2 regions of the Staphylococcus lloydii genome follow, and region 1 is predicted to be linked to the other one. Evidence: predicted binding sites of a transcription regulator. Region 1 holds the regulator's gene; the other holds the start of a gene.

What was found. The regulator Rex, encoded in region 1, represses fermentation and respiration genes when NADH is low (regulators of the CRP and FNR family bind a similar motif). The targets are predictions, from matches to a motif close to TTGTGAAATATTTCACAA.
Region 2: a site for Rex is predicted at 7,057-7,074, ahead of ISP08_RS05805 (citrate synthase). Genes of this name have one in related genera too.

The regions. Positions count from the first base shown of each region.
Region 1 covers NZ_CP064056.1:926,496-938,909, reverse strand. The annotation lists gene ISP08_RS04450 (nitroreductase family protein) at 1-50, shown strand, start outside; gene ISP08_RS04445 (carbon-nitrogen family hydrolase) at 180-965, shown strand; gene ISP08_RS04440 (accessory gene regulator AgrB) at 1,709-2,278, shown strand; gene agrD (cyclic lactone autoinducer peptide AgrD) at 2,280-2,417, shown strand; gene agrC (quorum-sensing sensor histidine kinase AgrC) at 2,446-3,735, shown strand; gene agrA (quorum-sensing response regulator AgrA) at 3,754-4,479, shown strand; gene ISP08_RS04420 (carbohydrate kinase family protein) at 4,535-5,503, opposite strand; gene ISP08_RS04415 (sucrose-6-phosphate hydrolase) at 5,506-6,984, opposite strand; gene ISP08_RS04410 (sulfurtransferase TusA family protein) at 7,346-7,570, opposite strand; gene ISP08_RS04405 (YeeE/YedE family protein) at 7,589-8,683, opposite strand; gene ISP08_RS04400 (redox-sensing transcriptional repressor Rex) at 8,921-9,562, opposite strand; gene ISP08_RS04395 (ABC-F family ATP-binding cassette domain-containing protein) at 9,718-11,646, shown strand; gene ISP08_RS04390 (MutS-related protein) at 11,994-12,414, shown strand, end outside.
Region 2 covers NZ_CP064056.1:1,184,222-1,196,635, forward strand. The annotation lists gene ystJ (NADP-dependent malic enzyme) at 1-260, shown strand, start outside; gene accD (acetyl-CoA carboxylase, carboxyltransferase subunit beta) at 322-1,188, shown strand; gene ISP08_RS05785 (acetyl-CoA carboxylase carboxyltransferase subunit alpha) at 1,181-2,125, shown strand; gene pfkA (6-phosphofructokinase) at 2,361-3,329, shown strand; gene pyk (pyruvate kinase) at 3,350-5,110, shown strand; gene ISP08_RS05800 (amino acid permease) at 5,386-6,750, opposite strand; gene ISP08_RS05805 (citrate synthase) at 7,099-8,217, shown strand; gene icd (NADP-dependent isocitrate dehydrogenase) at 8,260-9,528, shown strand; gene ISP08_RS05815 (response regulator transcription factor) at 9,739-10,449, shown strand; gene pnpS (two-component system histidine kinase PnpS) at 10,449-12,146, shown strand; gene polA (DNA polymerase I) at 12,272-12,414, shown strand, end outside.

The DNA.
Region 1 (12,414 bases):
GCGAAAAATCATTTAATGATGTTGATGCACGTTTCTTAGTACGTAAATAAATTTTAAAATGCAGTAACTAAAGCTAAAACTCTTAACTAGAGTTTTAGCTTTTTTATTTTACTTAGGTTGCCTTTTTGTATAAAGGGTAATTAAATATATGTATACAATTAAGTAAAGGGTGTAAAAACATGAACATTAAAGTATTCCAACTAAAAATAGAACCTGCCGATGTATCATATAACGAAGAAAATATAACAGCATGGTTTAATAGACATGTGCAACCAGATACAGATGTCGTCGTTTTGCCAGAAATGTGGAATAATGGTTACGCGTTATCACAACTCGACATTTTAGCTGATGATAATCTAACTCGTAGCTATCAATTCATAAAAAATTTAGCGGTACAATTCAATGTCGATATTGTAGCCGGATCGGTTTCTAACAAAAGAAATGGGCACGTATATAATACTGCATTTACAGTGCTTAAAGACGGTAGTTTAGTTAATGTATATGATAAAACACACCTTGTACCTATGTTAAATGAACCTGCTTATTTAGCACCTGGTGAAGCGGTGCCTGAACCTTATCAATTAAGTAATGGTACACAAGCTACACAAATTATTTGCTATGACTTAAGATTTCCTGAATTATTGCGTTATCCAGCTGCAGAGGGTTGTGAAGTCGCCTTTTATGTTGCGCAATGGCCCGAAGCCAGATTAAAACATTGGCAGTCATTGATACAAGCCAGAGCAATAGAGAACGATATGTATATTGTAGGATGTAATGCCTGTGGTGACGATGGCAATACACAGTATGCTGGTCATTCAATGGTAGTAGATCCAAACGGAGAAATTTTAGAAGAAGTAGGCGCTACTGAAAAATGTATCACCTTAACTTTAGATTTAGAAAAAGTGAAACAACAACGCGCCGCAATTCCAGTTTTTGATAATAGAAGAAAAGAGTTATATAAATAAATAAAAACCGTGAGCTTGGGAGGGACTCACGGTTTTTTTAACTTATTATTAAGGGAATGTTTTACAGTTATTTCTCTATCTATTTTTGGGGATGTTATTAATTATGAAAAAATTTAGTGAATCTACCGTCAGTTAGAACGGCAAATTGAATGATGTTTACGATAGCTTACATGTTACTACTTTAATTACCTCTGTTATAGGTAATTATATAAATGACACTAGAATAAATTGTTTAATCAAAAAAATTATGAATACAGTTATTATAGGGAAAGCTTAAATTTTAAGCGAATTTCAACTGAGTTCAAAATTAATTCACTAAACCACCAATCGAGTCTATGATGTTTTTTGTCACAACAACAACTCCTTTAAACATATTACAAAGAATAAAAAATACTATCTAAATCATTGATAAATCCTCTACTATATGAAGTAAAATGATCATCAAGAATAGATTATTTATAAAACTTCTGCTCTTAAGCTTTATAAATCTGAATAAATCACTAGTAAATATTATTCAAGTATTTAGTATCTCTTTGTGATACAAGTACATTAAAACACGTATATGCACGATTAAGTTCCAAAATGCCTAACTCGTTATTTTTTATTCCTAACTGTTCATCTGATGAATTGAAATTATTTCAAAAAATCGGCATTAACAGTTAGGCATAGTTTTCGTACAATTAGGCAATATATCGCATAACACCTAATTAACGGCGTATAATCAAATTAAGGAGAGAAGCCAAATGCTAAAATCGATAGAAACCCGAATAGACACCTTTGCTAAATACTTGCAAGAACGAAATAATTTAGATCATATTGCTTATTTAAAGATTCGTTTAGGCATGCAAGTCTTTGTCAGCAACATATTTAAAACGATTGTAGCATATGGTGTTTCAATCCTGTTTAATTTATTTTTTTACACTCTCACTGTTCATATAACATATGCTTTAATTAGATTTTTTGCGCATGGCGCACATGCGAAATCTTCATTACTGTGTCACGTACAAAATTTATTGTTATTTGTTTTTTTACCTTGGCTAGTAGTGTATACTCAAATAAGCGTTGGAATTATGTATTGCCTAGCAATAATTGGGTTCATTATCTTATGTATATATGCCCCAGCTGCTACTAAAAAGCAACCTATTCCAACTAAATTAAAAGCTAAGAAAAAAAGAAATACAATAATACTTTCAGTAATTATTTTATTAATTTCAATTGTCATTAACGAACCTTATCAACAGCTAATATTGTTAGGTGTTATCATTATAGCTGTTGCACAATTACCAATATTTTTCCCTAAGGAGGAAGCATAATATGAATTTTTTAAATAGTATCTTTTCATTTTTCGCTAAGTTTTTTGAAGTTTTAGGAGCTGTATCAGGTGTTAACCCTTGCAGCGGATTTTTCGATGAACCTGAAGTCCCAGAAGAACTAACAAAATTATACGAATAATTAAAATGATTAGAGAGAGTGTATTAAAATGGAGTTTTTAAATTCGGTTTATATCTCTATTTATCAACTTATAGTGATATTTGTTGTGCTTAGAATTATAGGTAACGTGAAATACACACTTAGGGATTATATTTCTATTATAGGAATAGTAATCCCTTCAACTTTTTTATATTTTGTTTTTGGTCCGAAAACAATACTCATATTAGTTGTCTTTACAACTATTTTTATGTTTATTAGAAATAAAATAATAGGTCTAGTTCTTAGTGTTTTAACTTTTCTATTATTATATATTTCTAATTTTTTTACTATATGGATAGCTACGCTAATAATAAAATTCAATTTACATAATTACATAATGATTTTACTTTACACAATAATCTTTACCATAATCGCTCTGATGTTGGCATTTGTCACTAGATATTTTATTCAGCGATTATCCCGTTCCATCTTATCGCTAAACAAAATCTACCTTACTTTAATTGGCATTATATTATTGGCTACATTTTTAATTTTATATATGTATATGCCAAAAGAAGTTATTTCGTATGGTGATTTTAAATATTTAGCCGTTATTTATGTCATCTTTATAATTATTATCGCGATTCTGATTATTACTGTTTCTTTCAGTATTATTCGTGAAATTCAATATAAGCGAAATATGAAAGAAATCGAAAATTATTATAAATATACTTTGCAAATCGAACAAATTAACAATGAAATGCGTAAGTTTAGACATGATTATGTCAATATTTTATCGACGATGTCAGATTACATCCGTGAAAATGACATGGAAGGTTTGCGTAACTATTTCACTAATGAAATTTTACCTATGCAAGACAGTATGCAAATGAATGCTGTTAAAATTAATGGTATTGAAAACTTAAAGCTAAGAGAAATCAAAGGCTTAGTCACGACGAAAATTTTACAAGCTCAAGAAATGAATATTAGCATTAGTGTTGAAGTAAATGAACAAATTACTAAAATAGACATGCCTACAATCGACTTAAGCCGTATTATTGGTATTATTATCGACAATGCCATTGAGGCCTCTGAGAATATTGATGAAGATCCATTAATTCGTATAGCCTTTTTAAAAAATAGTGATGTTTCAGTTACCTTTATCGTAATGAATAAATGTGAGGATGATATACCTCGTGTACACACCCTCTTCCAAGAAAACTTCACTACTAAAAAAGGTAATAGTGGTTTGGGATTATCGACTTTAAAAGAAATCACTGAATCGAAATCAAATGTATTATTAGATACAACAATCGAAAATAACTACTTTGTTCAAAAGGTTGAAATATTAAATACTTAATCATAAGGATGTGTGATAATGAAAATTTTCATATGTGAGGATGATACAAGACAACGTGATAATATGACTTCAATTATAAACAACTACATTATGATTGAAGAAAAGCCTATGGAAATTGTTAAAGCAACAGGAGATCCTTATGAAATACTAGAAGAAGCCCGCAAGTTGGATGATATCGGTTGTTATTTTTTAGATATTCAACTAGAAGCGGACATAAATGGCATTAAATTAGCAAGTGAAATCCGGAAGCACGACCCTGTTGGCAATATAATATTTGTCACAAGTCATAGTGAATTAACTTATTTAACCTTTGTTTATAAAATTGCCGCTATGGATTTTATATTTAAAGATGACCCGGATGAATTAAAAACACGCATTATTGATTGTATTGAAACGGCAGAAACACGCTTAAAATTGTTATCTAAAGATAGCAATGTCGACACTATTGAACTAAAACAAGGCAGTAACTCCGTATATGTACGCTATGATGATGTAATGTTTTTTGAATCATCTTCCAAATCACATCGGTTAATAGCTCATTTAGACAATAGACAAATTGAATTTTATGGCAATTTAAAAGAACTCAGTCAACTCGATGACCGCTTCTTCAGGTGCCATAATAGTTACGTCATAAACAAAAATAATGTCTCTGCTGTTAACACTAAAGATCGTATTATTTATTTCGATAACCAAGAATTTTGTTTCGCTTCAGTGCGTAACATTAAAAAGATTAAAAACACTTAATCTCATATTTAAAAAGACTTGTCTTCATTCATTTGAAAACAAGTCTTTTTTATAGTTATTTTAACGATTCACTTTTATCAACTTCGTCCAAGCTAGGAATACTCCCAATTGCGCCATAATTCGTCGTTACTTTTGCCGCGACTAAATTACTAAATGCTAGTATATCCTTACCTTGTTGCTTCAATTCTTGTGTTAAATTAACAGTTTCGAAATTCAAAATTTTACTTAACATTGCGCCTATAAACGCATCTCCTGCACCAGTCGTATCGATTGCTTTCACTTTAATGCCTTCATGACCTATTTTAGTGCCATCTTTAAAATATAATTCTGAACCTTCAGCACCTTTAGTATAAATAACAATCTCAACATTATTTTGAAATAGCCAGTTAATTGCTTGCTCATCATCTTTAATATCTGTAATGAATGAAAGTTCTTCATCAGAAATTTTAACGATATTGGCATGAGGTATAAACTCTCTTATCGCACGCTTACATGCCTCTTCACTGTCCCACAAAGGCAATCTTACATTTGGATCAAAACATATCGTACCTTGTTGTTGCTTAAATTTTTCAATGATTGCCTTATGCGCCTCTTTCATTTCACTGTCTACTAAATCAACAGAACAAAAATGTAAGATATCGTTTGGTGTTATAGGTAATTCTTTTATATTTTCACGGTTGTATAACATATCAGCAGAAGGTTTACGGTAAAATGAAAAATCTCTTTCTCCAGATTTTGTTAAACTCACAAACGCCAACGCAGTGTTTGCTTCATTCGTTCGTTTAATAAAGGACGTGCCAACACCTATATCTTCTAGCGTTTCGACGATAATATCCCCAAAAGCATCTTGACCTAGTTGTGTAATCATTTCTGACTGACCGCCAAGTTTTTGCACTGTGCTAGCGACATTACAAGGTGCGCCACCCACCTGTCTAGAAAATGTTTCAACATCTTTCAACTTAGAATCTGTCGTATTAGGAATAAAATCTATTAATGCCTCGCCTATTGCATATAATTTACCCATAATTAACCTTCTTTCAATTCATATTTTGTGAATTTTAAATAAGCCTGTCCTGATTCTGTCGAAGTTTTTATACCTGTCGCATCTTCATCTGGAAAAATTCTCGCAGTCATTACACGTTCACCATCATTACAAAATACCTCTATACTTGAAGTATCAATAAAAATTTGGAGTTGCGAAAGTGGTGTATCCAATATCGTACTTCTTGAAGTACCTTCTACCGGAGTTGGTAACGGGCCACTTTCACTTCTGTCTAATGTTAGTTTTTGTTCTCTCGTATTATATTTGATTAAAGTTGAATGCTGACGAGAACTACGTAACTCAAAATATAATTCCGTTGTGTCATTTTCTAAAACATCTATGATTAGTTCGTATTGTTTCCCCTCATATGGATGAAGTTGACGTGTGAATTTATTAGCATAGCCTAATGCAGTTTCTTCATTAAAACGTAATTGTTTTAATGCTTTGATTGGTCGTTGTTTCAACTTACCATCTTCAATTGACAATACTCTTGGTACCGTTAAGCAATGGGCCCAATTTTCTTCATCTGTTGGATAATTTACATCTGGTAATCCCATCCATCCAATTAATACACGTTGGCCTTGTGCATCGACAAAACTTTGTGGGGCATAAAAATCAAAGCCATTATCTAATTCATTAAAATCTGCATGATTCATTGCTAAATTATCTACATCTAATTGACCAATTATGTATCCTGCTTGATAAATATTATTAAATTTATCACCATCAGGCTCTACGCCTTGGGGACAAAACATGAGTATGTCAAAGCCATCTAAATTGAAATAATCTGGACATTCCCACATATAACCAAATTCAGTCAATTTGGTTTCTAGTTCTCCCATAAATTGCCAATGTACTATATCAGTTGATTGATAGAGTACGACGCGTCCACTTTTATGGACATTTTGAGCACCTATAATCGCGTAATATGCATCATCTTTTTTAAATACCTTAGGATCTCTAAAATGTTCTGTATAACCTTCTGGTGGTTGCCCAATCACTGGTTTAGGAAATTTACTTATAGTTTTGTCTTGATTTACTTTTGCAATTAATTGACTGGAATGTCTTTGCCATGATTCATCACGTGCATTACCTGTATACATATAATATAAGTGGTTGTCATATTCAAATGCGCTACCACTATACACACCGTGACTATCATTTTTAGTATCAGGTTTCAATATTGGACCATGTGGTTCAAAATGTACCAAATCTTTACTCGTATAATTGTACCAATATTTCAAACCGTGAACGGCACCTAAAGGAAACCATTGATGCGATACATGATATTCACCATTAAAATAAATTAAGCCATTTGGATCGTTTAACAATCCTGATTCTGGTTGAATATGAAAAATTTGTTTATAGTTAGATTGTTGTACTTGCGCTCTTAATGCTTCTAACTTATCTTGAGGTACTTCCTCAAAACGTTGATAGCGCTCGTCTCTTGTCCACTCACGCATGGTAAGTATGCCTCCTCAAAACTGTAATATCTTTATTTAATTATTCATAAGGGAATTGCCCGATTTTAAAAATAATGTTCCCCTAATATTTGTAGTTAAAATAAATGTCTCAACTCATATGTATATACTATTATTCACTTATAAATTTTGTGTTTTACTTTTGCTTAAGTTATCGACAATATATATCATATCATTCGATAAATTGATTATGTTGCAAAAAATAAAATTTTATATATTTATACGTCTTAGCTTTAGCTATGAAATATGAAACTTTTAATTTATAGTTTACCATCTTACTAAGTCTAAAGACATACTTAGATATAAAAAACCCGGCTATTATAAATAACCGAGTTAATTTTGTTTATGCTTTTTGAATTGTGATAGTCCAAGATGCATCATCTAATTGTTCGTAGTTCGTTACTGGATATCCTTGTTCAGCAGCCCAGTTAGGGATTGCTTCAGTAGCTTGCGTACAGTCGAAATCAATCTTTAATTCATCTCCATTATCTAAAGTAACCATTTTTTTCTGAGCTTCTATTAATGGGAATGGGCATACCATTCCTACTGTGCCTAATTCATGTACCATAATTTATCTTCCTCTCTATTACGTTGTTTGTGTTTGACCACTTAAGTGAGCGCTATTTGTTGAAGCGCTTTGTGCTTTTTGAGCTTTTTTCATAGGTCTAATAAAAATAAAGTAACTCATAAACCATGCACCTAAAATCATTGAAGCTAAGGCAATCCAGCCTTGCCATGACATTGTGGCAGTTGATACTAAACCGTTACCGATGGAACAACCTCCGGCTACTGATGCGCCAAAGCCCATACACATACCACCGAATACACTATTTCTTATTGTCTTTTTATCTGGCAATCTCCATTTAAATTCTCTTGCTCCTTTAGCTGCAATATAAGAACCAAAGAAGATACCTAAAACTAAAAATACACCCCAGTCTAGTAATTTTACGTCACCACTAATTAAAAATTGTATTAAGTTAGCTGAAGGCGTTGTAATACCTAAACCATCCATTCTGCCTGTTGCTTCACTTGCTGGCCAAGCTAATAATGCAATTAGACCAACTACGATAGCAGCAACGAAAGGATGATATTTTTTCTCGAATAAGTAATAACGTACGCCTGTAAATTTACGTTTTAAAGTTGGTACCGCAACTTTTGGTTTACGTAATGTTTTAGTTACAAAAAACACTGTTATAATTACTAATAATAAAACCCAAACCCACATAGGGATTCCAGTCGTTTGTGCCATACTCGCGTTAACGTTTGTCGGCTTATTAATTTTATCCATTACAGGTAATAGTAAGCCGAATTTGGTAACTGCTGCAGTAAATCCATAAAATACTAATGCGATCCAACTACCTATTAAACCTTCACCAGCGCGGTACCAAGTACCTGTCGCACACCCTCCTGATAATATCATTCCTACACCAAAAATAAATGAACCTATAACTGTTCCAATGATAGGATATGATTCAGTAGGTATAGTAACAACACCTGTAGACGTTAATAAAAGTAATCCAATGCTTTGTACAGAAATAGCTATTAATAAGGCATAAAACATTTTATTGCTTTTCTGTATATACATATCTCGGAAACCGCCTGCTAAACAAAAGCGTGTACGTTGCATAACAAAACCTAATAAAGCTCCTACGATGAGCCCACTAATGACTAACCACGTCAAATAAATCCCTCTTTTCCGATTAAATTAATAAGAATAATAATATTAGATTTTATCATGCTTTTCAAGGGCATTGAGCTATTTGTAATAATATTGTAATCGAGATTTTTTTATATACAGAAATTGAACACTTAACATCTTTTAATCTGCTATTTAATAAACCCAGCGTTTTAAAACTAAAAAAAGTTACCTTATGAGATAATGTCAGCCAGATACTATCTCATAAGGTAACTTTAATATTTATTTATCCCCATAGTTGCGCATAAAGAAAAGTAAAGATTGTAATTCTATACCTAGATCAATATGATGAACTTGTACGTCTCCTGGTGCATGAACTCTTGTTGGCGTGAAATTCAATATGCCTTTCACACCTGTCTGTACGAGTTGATCCGTTACTTGTTGTGCAGCATTTTCAGTTGTGGTTAAAATAACAACATCGATTTCTTCTTCTTTTAATATAGTTGCTATATCGTTATAATGCTTAACCGTAACATTGCCAACTTTGGTTCCTATAACATCTTCACGTATATCGAAGGCTTCTGTTATTGTCATTTCATCATGTATGGAAAAATTAAAATTTAATAATGCTTTACCTAGATTACCAACACCAACGATAGCAATTTTTATTTCATTATTTTCATTTATTTCATGTTTAAAAAAATTCAATAAACTATCAATGTTGTAGCCATATCCTTTTTTACCTAATTCTCCAAAATATGAAAAATCTCGACGAATAGTTGCTGAATCTATATTTAGACCTTCACTAATCGTTTTTGAATTCACTCTATCTATGCCTTTTGATTTTAAAGTATTCACAAACCTATAATATAAAGGTAAACGCTTTAATGTAGCACGAGGAATTTTATCACTTTGATGAGCCAAAATTAAGTCCCCCTATTATTACGAAAATATACAAAGCTATAAATGTAAGCAATTACCACAATATTATACATGAATAAAATAGAAAAATAAACAATCGTAGTTTTATCTAACACCTATATACGGTAAAATAGAACTATTAGTGAGGTGCACAAAACATGATATTATTACAACTAAACGATATATCAAAATCTTTCGATGGCGAAGACATTTTTAACGATGTAAATGTAGAAATTAAGACGGGTGAACGTATTGGTATTGTTGGTAGAAATGGTGCTGGAAAATCGACATTAATGAAAATTATTGCCGGTGTAGAAGGATATGATTCTGGGCATATTTCAAAAATCAAAAATTTAAAATTGGGTTATTTAACTCAACAAATGACTTTAAATACAACTTCCACAGTTATTCAAGAAATGTCTAAACCATTCGAACATATAAAAAAATTAGGACAACAAATGAATCATGAAACGGATTGGTTGGCTCAACATGCAGATGATTTTGATAGTGATGACTATAAAGCGCATCTTGAAAAGTATGAAAGCCTATCCAACCAATTTGAACAACTAGAAGGCTATCAATATGAAAGTAAAATAAAAACAGTATTGCATGGTTTAAACTTTGATGAAGCGGATTTTGATCGCCCTATTAATGATTTCAGTGGTGGTCAAAAGACTCGTTTATCATTAGCACAAATGTTATTAAGTGAACCAGATTTACTATTATTAGATGAGCCTACCAACCATCTTGATATGGAAACAACAGAATGGTTAGAGGGTTATTTGAACTATTTTAAAGGTGCTATTGTTATTATCAGCCATGACAGATACTTCTTAGATAAAATTGTTAATCAAATTTATGATGTAGCTTTAGGTGACGTCCAACATTATCAAGGGAATTATGCACAATTTATCGAACAACGTGACAAATATTATGCAAAACGAATGCAAGAATACGAAAAACAACAAGCAGAGATTAAAAAGCTTGAAACATTTGTCGATAAAAATATTGCTAGAGCCTCTACTTCAGGTATGGCCAAAAGTAGACGCAAGACTTTAGAAAAGATGCAAACCATAGATAAACCACTTATTGATGCTCGGAGCGCAAATATTACTTTTGACTTTGATCGAAATACGGGTAATGACGTTTTTCATATTAATCAGTTGAAAATTGGTTATGAAGAACCGATTACTAATCCTATCTCTTTAGAAATAACTAAAGGTGATCACATCGCAATTATTGGCCCAAATGGTATAGGAAAATCAACGCTTATTAAAACCATCGCTGAAAAGCAACACGCATTAGCAGGAGAAATAACAACTGGGGCCAATCTAAAAATCGGTTACTATGATCAAAAGCAAGCCGAATTTAAATCTACTAAAACGATTCTCGATTATGTGTGGGACCAATATCCTACTATGAATGAAAAAGACATTAGAGCCGTTCTTGGCCGCTTCTTATTCGTTCAAGAAGACGTGAAGAAAATTATTAACGATTTATCAGGTGGCGAAAAAGCAAGGCTCCAACTTGCGTTATTAATGTTAGAGCGTAATAACGTTTTAATCCTAGATGAACCCACAAACCATCTAGATATTGATTCGAAAGAAATGCTAGAACAAGCATTGCAAGATTTTGATGGCACGATTATTTTCGTATCACATGATCGTTACTTTATTAACCAATTAGCTAATAAAATATTTGATTTAGATAGCGCAGGAGGTACTTTATATATCGGTGACTATCAGTATTATTTAGATAAAATCGCCGAAAAACATGCACTCGCTGCACAACAATCAAATCTTGAACATACACGTAACCAATCGTCCCAAGAAAGCAACAATACAAATTCTTATCTATCTCAAAAAGAACAAAAAAAGGAACAGCGCCAAAGAGAACGTAAAATAGCGCAATATGAGAGCGATATCGAAAACTACGAAAACACAATCACTGAAATAGAAGCACAATTATTAACACCAGAAATATACAACGATCCATCAAAATCCAATGAACTTGCACTTGAAAAAGAAGAGACCGAACATAAATTAGAACATGCTATAAATGAATGGGAAAAATTACAAGAATCTTAACATATAGTGTACATTAAAAAGTAGAGAAAATGAGATAACTCATTTTCTCTACTTTTTTTCATTAACTTTTTTATTCACATCTTAATTACGCTAATAAAGGCTATCCACAAAGTTATCCTAGTTATCCACAAGTAATATGTTACTTTATATTTACCATATTTTTGCTTATTCAACCTAATCCACAGCTTTTTCCATAACTTATCCACAGTTTATACACTGATTGTTAATAAGTACGCACGTTCCCTATTGACATTCATATTAATATAAATTTCATATAGCCTTGCGCCTAAATATAATCAATGACACAATTAACATATAGACTAGACATAAAAAGGAGCAGTTATACCATGCCAACAATTCTTTGGCTCATACTCGCGTTAATCGTAGCTAGTATTTTATTAGTTATCATTACCGAAACCGTCAATAACATTAGACTTAAAAATGAACTACCCACATTATGGGACAACATCAAACCTTTAGAAAAATTTACAAGACCTAATAGCCGCCACGATTATCAATATGAATTATACAAAGATGATTATGATACATATTCATTAATTGACGATAAAACTTGGAATGATTTAGATATGCCAAAATTATTTGGTGTGATGAACTTTAACTTTACAGCTATTGGTGAAATGCGTTTAGTATGTGCATTGAGACATATGAAAAAAATTAATAACGAAAAACTATTCCACGTGTTTAATGAGAATAATAGTACCCGAAATTTCGTCGCTTATCACTTGGCTAAAATTGGAAAATCTATTT
Region 2 (12,414 bases), 260 kb from region 1:
GAGGAGCCTTAGATGTAGAAGCTACTCACATTAATGAACAAATGAAAAGAGCTGCTGTTGAAGCAATTGCTGATTTAATAAAACCAGAAGAGTTAAATCCAGATTATTGTATCCCAGCGCCTTTCGATAATAGAGTTGCGCCATCAGTAGCTAGAGAAGTTGCTAAAGCTGCGATGGAATCAGGTGTTGCTAGAACTGAAGTTGACCCTGAAGAAATTTATAATAAAACAATAAAATTAACCGAATTAAACTCAAAATAATATTGTGCTATAAACGTAGGATGATAGTAATCATTGTCGGTGGTTAAGTGGAGGTTTACTCATGTTTAAAGATTTTTTTAATCGTAGTAGTAAAAAGAAAAAGTATGTAACTGTATCGGATTCGAAACAGAGTGATGTACCAGCGGGTATCATGACGAAGTGCCCAAAATGTAAAAAAATAATGTATACAAAAGAATTATCCGAGAATTTAAATGTATGTTTCAATTGTGACCACCATATCGCACTTACTGCTTATAAAAGAATCGAAGCTATTTCAGATGAAAATACATTTGAGGAATTTGACAAAGGTATGACTTCTGCAAATCCATTAGATTTTCCAAGTTATGAAGAAAAAGTTCAAAAAGATCAGCAAAAGACTGAACTTAACGAAGCAGTTGTTACAGGTACCGCTAAGTTAGACGGTATTGATTATGGTGTAGCAGTTATGGATGCGAGATTTAGAATGGGAAGTATGGGTGCAGTAGTCGGTGAAAAAATTTGCCGTATTATAGAATATTGTACTGAACATCGTTTACCATTTATTCTGTTTTCAGCTAGTGGTGGTGCTAGAATGCAGGAAGGTATTATCTCATTAATGCAAATGGGTAAGACAAGTGTGTCATTAAAAAAACATGCTAATGCAGGTTTATTGTATATTTCATACTTAACTAACCCAACTACCGGTGGTGTATCTGCAAGCTTTGCTTCAGTGGGTGATATAAATATTAGTGAACCTAAAGCATTAATTGGTTTTGCTGGTAGACGTGTCATCGAACAAACAATTAATGAAAAATTACCGGACGATTTCCAAACTGCAGAATTTCTATTAGAACATGGTCAATTAGATAAAGTCGTTCATAGAAAAGAAATGAAAGAAACTTTAGCTAATATTTTAAAAATGCACCAAGAGGTGAAAAACAATGCTTGATTTTGAGAAGCCACTTTATGAAATTAAAAATAAAATAGAATCATTAAAAGAATCTCAAGAAAAAAATGATGTAGACTTACAAGAAGAAATTGATATGTTAGAAGCATCATTAGATAGAGAAACTCATAAAGTTTATACAAATTTAAAACCTTGGGACCGTGTGCAATTAGCTAGGTTACAAGAAAGACCAACGTCATTAGACTACATCCCATTAATTTTTGATTCTTTCATTGAATTACATGGAGATCGTAATTTTAGAGACGATCCCGCTATGATTGGTGGTATTGGTTATTTAAATGGCCAAGCCGTAACAGTAGTAGGACAACAAAGAGGTAAAGATACGAAAGATAATATTTATCGTAACTTTGGGATGGCGCATCCAGAAGGTTATAGAAAAGCGCTTCGTTTAATGAAGCAGGCTGAAAAATTTAATAGACCTATTTTTACATTTATTGATACAAAAGGTGCGTATCCAGGTAAAGCAGCTGAAGAACGTGGTCAAAGTGAATCTATCGCAAGAAACTTAGTAGAAATGGCATCGTTAACAGTACCTGTTATTTCAATAGTTATTGGTGAAGGTGGAAGTGGTGGCGCACTTGGTCTCGGTATTACTAACAAAATTTTAATGCTTGAAAACAGTACTTATTCTGTTATTTCCCCTGAAGGGGCATCGGCATTATTATGGAAAGATAGTAATTTAGCTAAAATAGCTGCAGAAACAATGAAAATAACAGCAAAAGATTTACAAGAACTAAAAGTTGCTGATGATGTTGTTGAAGAACCACTAGGTGGTGCGCATCATGATGTTGAATTACAGGCACAAAATATTAAAGCAAAATTTGAACAATATTTAGCTGAATTGAATAAGATGAATGCTGAAGAACTCGTTGAAGATCGTTATGAAAAATTCAGAAATATCGGGTCATTTCATGAATAAAATAAAGTGAACCTCTCTAAAAACTAGAGAGGTTTTTTTGAAGTTTACTTTATAATTATATTTTTTAATTAGCTGAATAAAATGATAAATAATTAAAACGCTTTCCTATTAAATTCTATAAAAATATTGATAATTAAAACGTTTACATAAATTAATAAACCTTATATTTATGGCACCATATGTGAATTTATGGTATTTTTAAAGTAAGAAATACAAGGCAGAAAGGTATGTCGTCATGAAAAAAATTGCGGTTTTAACTAGTGGTGGAGACTCACCTGGAATGAATGCGGCAGTAAGAGCTGTTGTTCGTAAAGCGATATATAATGATATTGAAGTTTACGGCGTATATCAGGGATATCAAGGGTTATTAAACGATGATATTAAAAAACTTGAACTAGGTTCAGTTGGTGATACGATTCAACGTGGTGGTACATTTTTATATTCTGCAAGATGTCCAGAATTTAAAGAAGCAGAAGTACGTAAAAAAGGTATAGAAAATTTACGTAAAAGAGGCATTGAAGGCCTAGTAGTTATTGGTGGAGATGGTAGCTACAGAGGTGCTCAACGCATTAGTGAAGAATGTTCAGAAATTCAAACTATCGGTGTGCCAGGCACAATAGATAATGATATTAATGGTACTGATTTTACTATTGGATTTGATACGGCTTTAAATACTATAATTGAATCTGTAGATAAAATTAGGGACACTGCTTCTAGTCACGCTAGAACTTTTATTATCGAAGTTATGGGTCGTGACTGTGGTGACCTAGCGCTATGGGCTGGTATGTCAGTCGGTGCTGAAACTATCATTATTCCAGAAGTTAAAACTGAAATAAAAGAAGTAGCAGAACGTATTGATCATGGTATCAGGCGTGGTAAAAAACACTCTATCGTTATGGTTGCAGAAGGCGTAATGTCAGGTGAATCATGTGCCCAAGAATTAGCGAAATACATTAACGTTGATGCTCGTGTTTCAGTATTGGGACACATTCAACGTGGAGGAAGCCCAACAGGCGCAGATAGAGTTTTAGCATCGCGTTTAGGAGGTTATGCTGTTGAATTATTGATGAATGGTGAGACAGCAAGAGGTGTCGGCATTAAAAACAACGATTTAACAAGCACACCATTTGATGAAATTTTTATAGCAGAAACGCATAAATTTGATCACAATATTTACAATTTAACTAAAGAACTATCTATTTAATTATTCGGGAGGCAATTACAATGAGAAAAACAAAAATTGTATGTACGATTGGACCAGCATCAGAATCTGAAGAAATGTTAGAAAAATTAATGAAAGCTGGTATGAACGTTGCCAGATTGAACTTTTCACACGGTGACTTTGATGAGCATCAAGCACGTATTGACACTATCAGAAAAGTTTCTAAACGTTTAGGTAAAACTGTAGCTATCTTACTTGATACTAAAGGACCAGAAATCCGTACTCATAATATGAAAGACGGTGCTATTGAATTAGAAAAAGGTACAGAAGTTATCGTTAGCATGACTGAAGTTGAAGGTACTCCAGAAAAATTCTCTGTAACTTATGACAACCTTATTAATGACGTAGGTGAAGGTTCTTATATCTTATTAGATGATGGTTTAATTGAATTACAAGTTAAACAAATAGATAAAGAAAAAGGCGAAGTGCTTTGTGACGTATTAAATACTGGTGAACTTAAAAATAAAAAAGGAGTTAACTTACCTGGCGTAAAAGTTAACTTACCTGGTATTACTGATAAAGATGCTGAAGATATTAAATTTGGTATTAGACAAGGTGTAGACTTTATTGCAGCAAGTTTCGTACGTCGTCCAAGTGACGTATTAGACATTCGTAAATTATTAGAAGAAAACAAAAACGACACAATTAGTATTATTCCTAAAATTGAAAACCAAGAGGGTATCGACAACATTGAAGAAATTTTAGAAGTATCTGATGGTTTAATGGTAGCACGTGGTGACATGGGTGTTGAAATCCCACCAGAATCTGTGCCAATGGTACAAAAAGATTTAATTAGAAAATGTAACAAACTAGGTAAGCCAGTTATTACTGCAACTCAAATGTTAGATTCTATGCAACGTAATCCACGTGCAACGCGTGCAGAAGCAAGTGACGTTGCTAACGCTATTTATGATGGTACAGATGCAGTAATGTTATCAGGTGAAACTGCAGCAGGATCATATCCAGAAGAAGCTGTTAAAACAATGAGAAATATTGCTGTTTCAGCTGAAGCTGCACAAGATTATAAACAATTATTATCTGACCGTACAAAATTAGTAGAAACATCATTAGTTAATGCAATTGGTGTATCAGTTGCACACACTGCATTAAACTTAAGTGTTAAAGCTATTGTCGCAGCTACAGAAAGTGGTTCTACTGCTCGTACAATTTCTAAATATAGACCAAAATCAGACATTATTGCCGTTACGCCAAGTGCTGAAACTGCACGCCAATGTGCTTTAGTATGGGGCGTTTATCCTGTAGTTAAACAAGGTCGTAAAACGACAGATGCATTGTTAAATAACGCAGTTGCAACAGCTGTTGAAACTGAAAGAGTACAAAATGGTGATTTAATCATTATTACTGCTGGTGTGCCAACAGGTGAAAAAGGTACTACTAACATGATGAAATTACACTTAGTAGGCGATGAAATCGCAAATGGCCAAGGTGTTGGGCGTAACTCAGTAGTAGGTAAAACATTAGTAGCTAACAGTGCTAGTGATTTAGAAGGTGTAGACTTATCAGATAAAGTAATCGTTACTACATCAGTTGATGAAACTTTAATACCATATATTGAACAAGCATTAGGTTTAATAACAGAAGAAAATGGTATTACTTCACCAAGCGCAATCGTTGGATTAGAAAAAGGTATTCCGACAATTGTTGGTGTTGAAAATGCTACAACTGAAATCCAAAGCGATAACTTAGTAACTGTCGATGCTAACCAAGGTAAAGTATTCGAAGGTTACGCTAACGTGCTTTAATATGTAAATAAGCTTTACTAAAAAAAAACGTCAATTTCTATAGTAAATATAGAGATTGACGTTTTTTAGTATGAAAAGTGAGTTAATCTTATAAAATATTTGGCACGTGAAACTATAATAGGAGTGGTCTTAGACATTCTATAACAGGGTAGTCAACTGTAAACAAAACTGCAAAAAGCATAAAAAAAACAACTCATTTTGTACTGACTAAATCAGTGCAATGAGTTGCTTTTATGTTTGAACGATTATTGCTAACAGTTACATTAGTAAGTTAATTATTTTTGAGTTCTGTTAATCGCATTTTTATATCTAAGATACATCAGGCCTAAAATAACAAGCCAGATTGGCGTTATATACACGGCTCTTCTAGTATCTACGTTAACAAATAATAAGCAGAATACTAAGAAGAAAAATACTAAGATAGCATAAGCCATATATTTACCACCAAATAATTTGTAGTTTGCATTTTTGTGTTTTTCCGGATTGCGCTTGTGATAATTAATATATGCAACTGTTATCAGCCCCCATACTACAAGGAACAATACCGTTGATAACGTTGTGACATAAGTAAACACTTGTGTTGCATTCGGAATAATATAGTTTAATAAAGCTGCGATTAATAATAAAAATGATGATGCGATAATCGCTATATGTGGTACACCATTTTTGTTTTTACTTTTGAACATAGGTGGTGCTTGATCTTGGTTAGATAAACCAAAAAGCATTCTACTATTTGAAAAGATACCACTGTTACAAGACGATGCTGCCGCAGTCAACACTACGAAGTTAATTAATCCAGCGGCAAATGGTATGCCGATGAGTGCAAATAATCTAACAAATGGGCTTTCTTCTGGATTTACTTGTGCCCAAGGAACGATAGACATAATCACTGCTAATGAACCGACATAGAAAATAATGATACGAATCGGTACGCTGTTGATAGCTCTTGGAATTGTTACTTTAGGATCCTTAGTTTCACCTGCTGTAACACCAATTAATTCGATACCAACAAATGAGAATAATGCCATTTGGAATGACATCATAAAGCCACTTACGCCTTTAGGGAAAATACCATTATTATATAAATTAGTCAGTGATGCATGACCAAATTGTGTTTTGTAGGCCATAATAATCATAATTGCACCAACGACAATTAAAGCAATAATTGTGACGATTTTAATGATTGCGAACCAAAATTCTAATTCACCAAATAATTTGGCACTTAATAAATTGAATGACATTAAGATAAGTACGCAAAATAATGCGCTAATCCAATTGGGTATTTGTGGGAACCAAAAACTTATGTATTTTGCAACGGCAGTAACTTCTGCCATACCAGTTATAATCCAACATAACCAATATGTCCAACCAGTAACAAAACCTGCAAATGGGCCTATATATTCATTCGTTACATCTGCGAAAGATTTAAATCCTGTGTTGGAAACCAGAATTTCCCCTAAACCTCTCATAAACATAAATAACATAAACCCTATAATAATATAGGTAAGTAAAATGGAAGGACCCGTTAATGCAATCGTTTGTCCTGCTCCCAAGAATAATCCAGTACCAATTGCTCCCCCAATAGCAATTAGTTGAACATGACGATTACTAAGTTCTCTGTCTAATACTTGTTTTTTCATCTACATTTCTCCTTTGTTTATCTAGTATTAATTATGCAATCCAATTAAAGATTTTACAACTATTTTTAAAATTTAATATGTAATTTTACAGGTGTTAATTCATATTTAGTTATCATATACGATAATTAAATTAAATTCTTAGATAAATTGAAGTAATAGCTTATAAATATTAGAATGTAGATATAGCAAACAATGTATTTGTGAATGATTTAAAGCACTATTTAAGTTTAATAAATTTCTTATGAGGATAATAAGAATTATGGCTTTATATATTCACAAATCATCTCTGATTGGATATAATAGTTTTTGTAAGCCATTTCATAACGAAATAGAAAAGGGGAATTAAATATGGCAAACGTACAAAAAGGCTTAGAAGGGGTTCTAGCTGCCGAAACTAAAGTTAGTTCAATCATCGACAGTCAATTAACATATGCGGGCTATGACATAGATGATTTAGCGAATAATGCTGAATTTGAAGAAATTATCTTTTTATTATGGCATTATAGATTACCAAACGCTGAAGAACTTAAAACTTTAAAAGAAAAACTATTAAGTTATATGGAGTTAAATCCTAGAGTGTACAGTCACTTCAAGGAATATGCGACAGATAATGTACACCCTATGACTGCTTTAAGAACTTCAGTATCTTACATTGCTCACTTTGATTCTAAAGCTGAAACTGAAGATGATGCAGAAACGTTAGAACGAGGCATTCGTATTCAAGCGAAGATTGCTTCATTAGTAACTGCTTTTGCACGCGTAAGAGAAGGTAAAGATCCAGTTAAACCTAATAAAGACTTAAATTATGCAGGAAACTTCTTGTATATGTTAAGAGGTGAATTACCTACTGATATCGAAGTTGAAGCATTTAACAAAGCGTTAGTATTACATGCTGACCACGAATTTAATGCATCTACATTTACAGCAAGATGTGCTGTGTCATCATTATCTGATATGTATTCAGGTATTGTGGCTGCAGTCGGTTCATTAAAAGGACCATTACACGGCGGGGCAAATGAACGTGTAATGAGCATGTTAGCTGAAGTTAAATCAGAAGATGAAGTTGATGAATATATCGATAACAAAATTAAAAACAAAGAAAAAATCATGGGCTTCGGACACCGTGTATATAAAGATGGTGACCCAAGAGCGAAGTTCTTAAAAGAAATGAGCAGAAAAATCACTAATGAAACTGGGCAAAGTCAATTATTTGATATTTCTGTGAAAATTGCAGACAAAATGAAAAAAGAAAAAGGTTTAATTGCAAATGTAGACTTTTATAGTGCTACTGTATATCACAGCCTTAATATTGAACATGATTTATTCACACCAATTTTTGCTGTAAGTAGAACTTCAGGTTGGATTGCACATATTCTTGAACAATATGAAGATAATAGAATCATGCGTCCAAGAGCTCATTATGTGGGCGAAGTTAACAGAACTTATGTACCAATTGAAGAAAGATAATAAATATTTATTATAGACAAAAATATTCGGAGGTTTTTTGAGATGGCAGTAAATAAAATTGTAAAAAGCAACGACGGTTTATCAGTACCAAACGAACCAACAATTCCATATATTATTGGTGACGGAATTGGCCCAGATATCTGGAAAGCAGCAAGCAGAGTTATCGATGCTGCCGTAGAAAAAGCTTATAACGGCGAAAAGAAAATTGACTGGAAAGAAGTATTAGCTGGTCAAAAAGCTTACGATGAAACTGGCGAATGGTTGCCTAAAGAAACATTAGAAGCAATTGATGAATATTTAATTGCGATTAAAGGACCTTTAACTACACCAATCGGTGGCGGTATTCGTTCATTAAACGTAGCTTTACGTCAAGAATTAGACTTATTCACTTGTTTAAGACCAGTTCGTTGGTTCAAAGGTGTTCCTTCACCTGTTAAAAGACCAGAAGAAACTGACATGGTTATTTTCCGTGAAAATACTGAAGATATTTATGCTGGTATTGAATTTAAAGAAGGTTCATCAGAAGTGAAAAAAGTAGTTGATTTCTTACAAAACGAAATGGGCGCTAAAAACATTCGCTTCCCAGAAACTTCAGGTATCGGTATTAAACCAGTATCTAAAGAAGGTACTGAACGTTTAGTACGTGCAGCTATCCAATATGCGTTAGATAACAACCGTAAGTCTGTTACTTTAGTACACAAAGGTAATATCATGAAATTTACTGAAGGTGCATTCAAACAATGGGGTTATGATGTTGCTCATAATGAATTTGCTGACAAAGTATTTACTTGGCAACAATATGATCAAATTGTTGAAGAACAAGGTAAAGACGAAGCTAACGCTGCTCAAGAAAAAGCTGAAAAAGAAGGCAAAATTATCATTAAAGACTCAATTGCTGATATCTTCTTACAACAAATTCTTACTCGTCCAGCAGATCACGACGTAGTTGCTACAATGAACTTAAACGGTGACTATGTATCAGATGCATTAGCTGCACAAGTTGGTGGTATTGGTATCGCTCCAGGAGCTAACATTAACTATGAAAGTGGACATGCAATTTTCGAAGCTACTCATGGTACTGCGCCTAAATATGCTGACCAAGACAAAGTAAACCCATCTTCTGAAATCTTAAGTGCTGTATTAATGTTAGAACACTTAGGTTGGCAAGAAGCAGCTGATAAAATTACAGATTCAATCGAAAAAACAATCGCGTCCAAAGTTGTTACTTACGACTTTGCACGTTTAATGGACGGTGCAGAAGAAGTTTCAACTTCACAATTCGCAGATGAATTAATTAAAAACTTAAGCTAATAATTGTTTAAGTGAAATAAAAGACTAGAAATAGTTTGTTTTGTGATAAGCACTCCTTGATGATTCAATGGGTGCTTATTTTTATTTTACAAACTTTTATATTATAAAAATTAAGAAAATGTTAAGATTATGTAAATGAATGTCAATTGTATTATTTTTTTGACAATTTACGTTATAATTACGATGTAAATATATTATTGGAGGTACGTTATGTCTCAAACAGTACTTGTAGTTGATGACGAACAATCAATTGTAACATTGCTTAAATATAATTTAGAACAAGCTGGTTACAATATAGAGGTAGCCTATGATGGCGAAGAAGCATTGGCGAAAGTTGATGCAGTTAAACCGGAAGTAATTGTATTAGATGTTATGTTACCTAAAAAAGACGGTATTGAAGTGTGTAAGCAAATTCGTGCAGATAAAAATTTAGTGCCGATTTTAATGTTGACTGCGAAAGATGATGAATTTGATCGCGTATTGGGCTTAGAATTAGGCGCAGATGATTATATGACGAAACCATTTTCACCGAGAGAAGTTGTTGCACGTGTTAAAGCAATATTAAGACGATCTGCAATGTTAACAGAGTTAAATGAAAATGCAGATAGTTCTGAGGACATTCATATTGGGTCTATTAAAATAAAACCTGACTTTTTTGAAGTTTACCGTAATGGAGAATTGTTAGAATTAACACCTAAAGAATTTGAGTTATTATTATATTTAATAGACAGACAAGGCAGAGTAATTACACGTGAACACATGTTGAATTCTGTGTGGAATTATGAATTTGCTGGTGATTCTCGAATTGTTGATGTACATATAAGTCATTTAAGAGATAAATTAGAAGACAATCCCAAACAGCCTAAATTGATTAAAACTGTGCGTGGATTAGGTTACAAGTTAGAGAGACCTAAAAATTAATGTTGAAATTTCATCAACGTTTATTAATAATTTTATGTACGATAACAATAGTGAGTTTTCTTGCCTTAGGGTTTATTGTTACACACGTGATTTATACTACAGTAGTGCAAAATCAACAGCAACTACTCGAACATAAAACAACGCATTTTGTGAGTTTGTTAAATCAAAATAAGCAAAATGAACTAACTAAATTAATGAAAAATGAGCAACTATCGATAGAAATCAAAGATGATGATAAAAAAACATATTCTCAAACGACAAAGGTCCCAATAAATTCTTCTATCTTAAAAATGACGACTGATACGTCATTACGCTATGATAAATATAAAGGCCAACATCGTTATACTTATGAAACGTCTAAGAGTAATTACACGATACTTATTAGTGGCGTTAACAATAATCTACATGATTTACAAATGAAAATTTGGTACTATTTGTTATTAACAATTATTGTAGTCTTGTTAGTCATGTTTTTAGTAGTTAGAATGATTAACCGTACATATATTATGCCAATAAAAGAAGTAACATATGCAACACAATTACTTGCAGAAGGATATTACCATGTTAGAGTTCCAGAGAGTAATGTTAAAGAAACAAGGGAATTATTTGTTACTACAAATGAATTAGCAAGAAGATTACAAAAATTAAATAATCAACAAAAGTTACAATCTAATCGTTTAAAAACAACTTTGGAAAATATCCCAAGTTCAATTTTAATGATTGATAAGTATGGTGAAATTGTAATAGCTAATAGAACTTATTACGAAGTATTCACACCTGATATAGAGATAGAGCATCATAGTTATACAGAAATATTAGACGATGACGTTCAACCATTAATTACGGACGCTTTTAAAATGGAAAAGGCACTTTATCAGCAGTTGAAATTAAACGTGAGTCAAGTACATGAAAAATATTTTGATACAGCATGTGTCCCGATTCTATCGAAGTCTAAAAAGAATTTATACGGCATGGTTATCGTATTGCACGATATAACAAATCTTAAAAAATTAGAAAATTTACGACGAGAATTTGTTGCTAACGTGTCTCACGAGCTAAAAACACCAATAACATCTATCAAAGGTTTTGCTGAAACATTGCTAGATGGTGCAAAAGACGATCCACAGTCATTAAATGCCTTTTTAGATATTATTTTAAAAGAATCTGAACGTATTGAATCGCTTGTTTTTGATCTATTAGATTTATCTCATGTTGAACAACAGACTGAAATTGAAACGACGAGACTTAACTTTGCTGAGGTGGTGCAAAGTAATATCGATAGTTTACAAACGATTGCAGAAAGTAAATCAATTTCTATAAACGCAAGTCTTGATTCAAATGTTTATATTGAAGCAAATAAAGATAAAGTTTCACAAGTTGTTATTAACTTGGTTTCTAACGCGATTAATTATTCGCCGGAAAACAGTGAAATTATTGTTAAAGTGTATGAAGAAAATCAAAAATCGATCTTAGTCGTAAAAGACTTTGGTATTGGTATAAAAGAAGAAGACCAACAGCATATCTTTGAACGATTTTATAGAGTTGATAAAGCTAGAAGTAGAGATTCTGGTGGTACAGGTCTAGGTTTATCTATAGCGAAACATATAATCGAAGCGCATAAAGGGCGTATTAGCGTTTCGTCAAAACCTAACGAAGGGTCAACATTCAAAGTTATATTTTTTGATGATACTTTATAACAAAGTTCCTACAATTTATTGTAATTGTAGGAGCTTTTTTGGTTACTAAATTTAGCGTAAAAAGTACGGTATAATGATAGATTATGATAAAATAATAACTAAATTAGTTCTGGAGGTTAATTAAAGTGAATAAATTAATTTTAATAGATGGTAATAGTTTAAGCTTTAGAGCATTTTATGCTTTACCGTTATTGCAAAACAAGGCAGGCATCCACACAAATGCGGTATATGGTTTTGCGATGTTATTAGAAAAAATAATTAAAGAAGA